DNA from 2 places in the Pantoea eucrina genome. Region 1 is predicted to be linked to the other one. Evidence: predicted binding sites of a transcription regulator. Region 1 holds the regulator's gene; the other holds the start of a gene.

The links. The regulator LexA, encoded in region 1, represses DNA repair genes until DNA is damaged. The targets are predictions, from matches to a motif close to TNCTGTATGTACATACAGNA.
Region 2: sulA (SOS-induced cell division inhibitor SulA) is a predicted target of LexA. The motif match lies at 1,759-1,778, and genes of this name have one in related genera.

Annotation. Positions count from the first base shown of each region.
Region 1 is NZ_CP083448.1:252,989-256,403, reverse strand. It holds gene dinF (MATE family efflux transporter DinF) at 1-782, opposite strand, end outside; gene lexA (transcriptional repressor LexA) at 912-1,526, opposite strand; gene LAC65_RS01130 (diacylglycerol kinase) at 1,632-2,000, opposite strand; gene plsB (glycerol-3-phosphate 1-O-acyltransferase PlsB) at 2,128-3,415, shown strand, end outside.
Region 2 is NZ_CP083448.1:1,223,097-1,226,511, forward strand. It holds gene ompA (porin OmpA) at 1-897, opposite strand, end outside; gene sulA (SOS-induced cell division inhibitor SulA) at 1,247-1,738, opposite strand; gene LAC65_RS05675 (TfoX/Sxy family DNA transformation protein) at 1,960-2,562, shown strand; gene yccS (YccS family putative transporter) at 2,586-3,415, opposite strand, start outside.

The DNA of each region.
Region 1 (3,415 bases):
CGCGCGCCCAGTAGCGTCAGCGAGGCGAAGCAGAGCTGCAGCAGCAGCGAACGCAGCATGATGTCGCGGTTAAGCCGGAACAGGCGCGCGGCGTCGCCGCGCCAGCTGGCTTTAAGCAGCGAAAATGATATGCCGCGCAGCGCCAGCACCCGCGCCACCATCCATAGCCCCACGGCCAGCGTCACATAGTCCGCGACGGCGGTGGCCGCTGCGGCACCCGCCACGCCCCAGTGCCACTGCAGAACAAACAGCAGATCGAGCAGGATATTCACGACGTTGCCGGTAATAAGCAGCACCATCGGCGCGCGCGCATACTGTACGCCGAGCAGCCAGCCGAGGATCACCAGATTTGCCAGCGTGGCAGGCGCGCTGAGCCAGCGGATAGCGATAAAGGTTTGTGCCTGCTGCTGCACCGCCTCGCTGCCGCCCATCAGCGCGGCTGCCAGCTCGCTGACCGGCGTTCGTAGCGCAATGAACAGCACGCCTGCCGTCAGCGCAATCAGCATCGGCTGGATCAGCGCCCGCGCCAGCGCTGGCTTATCGCGGGCGCCGAACGCCTGCGCCGTCAGGCCAGTGGTGCTCATCCGCAAAAAGAGCAGCAGCATAAAGACAAAGCTGGTGGCCGTTGCACCCACGGCTACGCCGCCGAGGTAAACCGGGCTGTCGAGGTGGCCAATGATAGCCGTATCCACAATGCCCAGCAGCGGTACGCTGATGTTAGAGAGGATCATGGGCAGCGCCAGGCGCCAGAGCGTGCGATCAGAAGAGGTAAACAGCGGCATCAGCCAGTCCTGTTATTGCGGGCAACGCGCCTCATGCAGCTGCACGGCGCCACGGTTGGAAGCAGAGGGGTAATATAGCAGACCGCGGCCTGTGCAGGCACAGACCGCAGCGGGGGGACTAACCAGGTATTACAGCCATTCACCGGTACGGACAATACCGACAGCCAGACCTTCAACGGTCAGAGACTGCTGGCGCGTATCCACTTCGATAGGCTGAAAATCGCTGTTTTCCGGCAGCAGATGCACGATAGCACCCTGCTTTTTCCAGCGTTTTACGGTGACCTCGTCGTCAATGCGCGCCACCACGACCTGGCCATTACGCACATCCTGGGTTTTATGCACGGCAAGCAGATCGCCATCCATAATCCCGATATCTTTCATCGACATGCCGCTAACGCGCAGCAGAAAATCCGCGCTCGGCTTGAACAGGTTAGCATCGACCTGATAGTGGGTCTCGATGTGCTCCTGAGCCAGCAGCGGCTCGCCGGCAGCGACACGCCCGATTAACGGCAGTCCACCGCTTGTCTCTTCTTCCATCAGCAAGCGAATGCCGCGCGAGGCGCCAGAGACAATCTCAATGACCCCTTTACGCGCCAGCGCTTTCAGGTGCTCTTCAGCTGCATTGGGTGAGCGGAAGCCCAGCTGTGAAGCGATTTCAGCACGCGTTGGCGGCATGCCGGTTGTATTAATATGGTCGCGAATCAGGTCATAGACCTGCTGCTGCCTGCTGGTTAACGCTTTCATCCCGCCCCCTGGTTGTTTATACAGTCGCTGTGAGTATATACAGGTATTGGCGAAATGAAAACCGCAGCTGCGGCAAAAATCAGCGATATATCGGTACGGGCGGCCTTAATATGCGTGCGGCCAGAGCAGCGTTATCCAGACAAACAGCGCGAGAAGGATCGTCAGCAGTACGGCGGCAGAACCCATATCCTTAGCGCGGCCCGCCAGCGGATGACGCTCCTGGCCGATTCGGTCGACCACCGCCTCAATCGCGCTGTTGAGGATCTCCACCACCACCACCAGTATCACCGAACCAATTAGCAGCACGCGCGTCACTGCGTCCACATCCAGCCAGCAGGCGACAACTACCGCAATCACCGCTGCAACGGCTTCCTGACGAAAGGCCGCTTCATGTTGCCAGGCTGCGCGTATTCCCTGCCAGGAGTAGCCCGCCGCTTTGATGATACGCAGCAGGCCGGTAACGTTATTTGCCATGAATAGGGAACCCTTGAGTAATTTTGGCGTCAATGAGTGCGCAGCGTGCGATGGCACAGCCACAGATCTCCGCTGCACTTTCTGGTATGCTTGCCGCGCTTTGCTAACAAGAGGCTTCAAGTTGTCTATGTCAGGTTGGCGTAAACTCTATTACAAATTATTGAATTTACCACTCTCTATTTTGGTAAAAAGTAAGGTCATACCGACCGATCCGGTTTCGGAGCACGGTATCGATCCCACTCGTCCCGTGATGTATGTTTTGCCTTATGATTCAAAGGCGGATCTGCTTACATTACGCAACCAGTGTCTGCGGCTTGATCTGCCCGATCCGCTCGCGCCGCTGGAGATTGACGGCACGCTGCTGCCGCGCCATGTGTTTATTCATGATGGCCCGCGTGTCTTTCCTTACTATGTGGCGAACCCGGAGTCAGTGAAACTGTTTCACGACTATCTGGATCTGCATCGTAATAACCCGCAGCTGGATGTCCAGATGCTGCCGGTGGCGGTGATGTTTGGCCGTGCGCCGGGTCGTGAAATTCAGGGCGAGCCTACGCCGCATCTGCGCGTACTGAATGGCGTACAGAAGTTTTTCGCCATTCTCTGGCACGGTCGCGACAGCTTTGTCCGCTTCTCTTCCACCGTCTCGCTGCGCCAGATGGCGACCGAACACGGCACGGATAAGTCGATTGCGCAGAAGCTGGCGCGCGTGGCGCGTATTCACTTTGCCCGCCAGCGTCTCGCCGCGGTGGGACCAAGCCTGCCCGCCCGTCAGGATCTGTTCAACAAGCTGCTGCAGTCGAAGGCGATTGAAAAAGCGGTTGAAGATGAAGCGCGCAGCAAAAAGATTTCGCATGAAAAAGCGCAGCAAAACGCCGTTGAGATGATGGAAGAGATCGCGGCAGACTTCTCATATGAGGCGATCCGCGTTACCGACCGCATCATGGGCTGGCTCTGGAGCCGCCTCTATCAGGGCATTAGCGTCAACGGCGGCGAGCGCGTGCGTCAGCTGGCGCAGGATGGTCATGAAATAGTCTATGTGCCCTGCCACCGCAGCCATATGGATTATCTGCTGCTCTCCTACGTGCTTTATCATCAGGGGCTGGTGCCGCCGCACATCGCTGCCGGTATCAATCTTAACTTCTGGCCAGCCGGGCCCATTTTCCGCCGGCTGGGGGCCTTCTTTATTCGCCGTACCTTTAAGGGCAATAAACTCTACTCCACCGTATTCCGCGAATATCTGGGCGAGCTGTTCAGCCGCGGCTACTCGGTTGAGTACTTTGTTGAGGGCGGACGCTCGCGCACCGGTCGCCTGCTCGATCCCAAAACCGGCACGCTTTCAATGACGCTGCAGGCGCTGCTGCGCGGCGGCAGCCGTCCGATTACGTTTGTACCGATCTACATCGGCTATGAGCACG
Region 2 (3,415 bases), 970 kb from region 1:
TTTAGATACCAGGTAGTCGACAACAGACTGAGCACGTTTCTCAGACAGTTTCTGGTTGTACTGGTCTGAACCGATGCGATCGGTAAAGCCCAGAACTACAACGGAACCATCTTTAGGATCCATTGAGCTCAGCTGGCTGTACAGCTGATCCAGAGCCTGCTGACCTTCTGGCTTCAGGGTAGATTTGTTGAAGGTGAACAGCACGTCAGATTTCAGAGTGAAACGCTTGGTTTCAACAACCGGAGCTGGTGCCGGAGCTGGTGCAGCGATTGGTGCAGCAGCTTCATCCTGACCGAAGCGGTATGCAACGCCTACGCTCAGCATGCCGTTGTCTGGACGCGCGCCAACGGTACCTGCATCACCAATGTTGTTAACCCACTGGTAATCCAGACGGGTTGCCCAGTTCTTGGTCACTGCGTATTCAACACCCACTGCAGCCAGCGGAGAAACGCCGGTGTCGTGGTCGCTGCGGCGTTCGCCGGTCAGAGTGTTGTTCTGGGTAGAATCTGCACGCCATACCATGCCACCCAGACGGGTGTACACGTCAAGGTCATCAGCAATCGGGTAGCTCAGTTTAGCTGCCAGCTGAACGCCCTGCGCTTTGAATGCGCCGTTGATGTTGTCGCCTTTGTTAGGCATGCGGCCCAGCCAGTCATAGCCCAGCTCGAAGCCCAGGTATGGGTTCGCCTGATAGCCCAGGAAAGCACCTGCGCCCAGCTGAGATTCGTGAGTTGGACCGTCGTTGTTCGCGTAACCGTTACCGTAGTAACCAGTATCGTGATACTGAGACCAGCCCAGTTTAGCACCGGTGTACCAGGTGTCATCTTTAGGAGCGGCCTGCGCTACGGTAGCGAAGCCAGCCAGTGCCACTGCAATTGCGATAGCTGTCTTTTTCATTTTGCGCCTCGTTATCATCCAAATAGGCAATGAGCAAAAAGGTTGCTCTTGGTTGTAATCCTTCGCCGGGTCTGAACGCTCGCTTATGACTCTACCGAAAAAACGGAGGTTATTGAGCACCCTGGCGAGCTAAAGTCTACAACGAGATTGAAAACTTACAAGTATGATGTGAGGTGAGCAGGTAAAAAAACAGGTGTAAATACACACATTTTAACAATTGACGGGGCAAAATTTTCGGTCTGTAAATAGAGAATTGCAGCTAAGCCCTTGTCCTGACTGGCGGGAACATTATCAGTAGCTTAGCGGCAACAGGCCGGAAAAAAAAGCTGAGATAAACCTCACTTTTTACTTAATGAAACAAATCCGAGGGAATTTTTGTGCTTCCGGGTTGTCTGGCAGAAATGATATCAGCTTCTTCCGGGCGCATAATCAGACCCAAAGCTTCGCCTTCTTCTGCTGCCTGCTGCAGCATCTGACGCTCATTCTCTTGCAGTTCACAGGGTATCCAGGCCAGCACTACGCTGTAATTTCCGGTACGCAGCGCTTTCACCATATTCTCAACCGTACTGAGCCGATCTGATTCAGTAATATGCATACTCTTCTCAAGCGGCAGACCAGACTGCTGGATCCAGCGGCGGCTGACTTTATGCGCTGGCGTCAGCCAGAGCTGCCAGCGTGACTGTTCGCTCAGCTGTTTGAGCACCGGAAGCAGAAGCAATTGCATCATGCCAGGATGCTCACTGTAGCGTAATTCCGTTATACCGCCCATTGACGGCTGAACTGCAGTGGAAGGCGCTAACCAGGAGGAACGATCAACAGGGCCAGAGAAATGCGTGCGCATAATATACTCGCTCAGTAGTGAACTGGATGAATGTACAGTACTGTTTAAATTAACAGAGATCAACTTCATTTTCTGAAAATGTCTCTCAAAACTGGCAGAAGATGGCATTAAAAGCGTTTTATTCATTGAATCAGTAAATCGTTTTTTTTATCTTCTAACTAAATGAATAGTCGATGTTTTATAGGAAATACCCTGCACAAGGAATGAGGAAAAGGGACATGATGAAGCGAAAAAATGAGGTAGTAGAGCAATCGATCGACGCCCTGTCGGTTCTGGGAGATATAGAGTCGCGTACGCAGTTTGGCGGCTACGCACTGGCTATTGAGCGCGTGGTGTTCGCCTATATTGATAATGACACGCTCTACCTGCGCGCCAGTGAGGCGCTGCGGCTTTATGCCGTTCAGCGGCCGCTGGAGCCGCTGGTTTATCGCAAGCGCGGCATCCCTGTCACCCTGAGCTACTTCAAAGTTGATCAGCAGCTATGGCAGGACAGGAGGCAGCTGATCCGTTTGTCAGCCAGCTCCCTGCAGGCGGCACAGGCTGATGCCGCAGTAAAAAATATTTCGCTGCGGCTCAAGGATCTTCCTAATCTCAGTTTGCGTATGGAGCTGATGCTGCATAAAGCGGGGATCAGCTCGGTGGAATCGCTGCAGGAGATGGGGTCACGACAGAGCTGGCTTAAGCTGCGCAGCGTCAACAAGCATGTCGGGTTGAAAACGCTGCTGGCACTTGAAGGGGCGATCTCTGGCCATCATCAGGCGGCGCTTCCGGCTGACGTAAAAGAGGCGCTGAGCAGCTGGTACCAGGAGCGGCTACGCCGGTAAACCCGGGAGCCGCTGTTACTGTTTCAGGCCTGCGCCAGGGCGCGGCGCAGGCGGGCGATCTCAGGCAGCAGTGTGATTAGTAAATCGAGCTGCTGCAAAATCAAAGGTGCCTGGGCTTCAGTACTGGTTTTCAATTCGCCAATGCGCTGCTGAAGCGTATGTTGCATCGCGGCTACCCGATCGTTCGTCACGCACTCAATCTGTAAAACATCCTCAACAAAACAGACGGCGTCATCAAGCAGCGTGAGCAGTTTCCCCGGTGTTAAGCGGGTGCGATGTGCGCCCAGCGCTGAGATATAGCTCAGAAACGAGTGATTAAGGCAGAGCAGTCTGAAGGCGTGCTCCCGCAGCGTCTGCTCTGCCCGGCGTTCACTGTTTATATTCGATACCACAGAGGCGAGTTCGGCGTCAGCGTTGTGCGCATCCCGGCGTACAACCCGGTAAGCCAGCCGGTTATCTTTGCCCTGATGATACTGTTCCATGATGGCATCCAGATAGCGGCAGTTAGCATTCAGCGCGCGATCGGCTATTGTGGTGAGTTTGCGAAAACGCCAGTCAGGCCAGACAAACGCCACCGCCAGCCAGGCGAGTCCGCATCCCAGAAGCGTATCAACAATACGCGGCAGGGCCACGTCAAAGCCTTCACCCAGTAAATTGAAGCAGAGCAGTACCAGCAGGGTAATAAACAGCGTGGCCTGCGCATACTGAATCTGACGGAAAGCAAAAAACAGCACGCCGCTGAGGACGATCAGCAGCAGCTGCCCCTCCACCGAGGGCACCAGCCACAGCACCGGCAGCCCGATTGCCACACCTGCCAGCGTCCCTCCGATACGCAGCGCCAGCCGGCGACGCG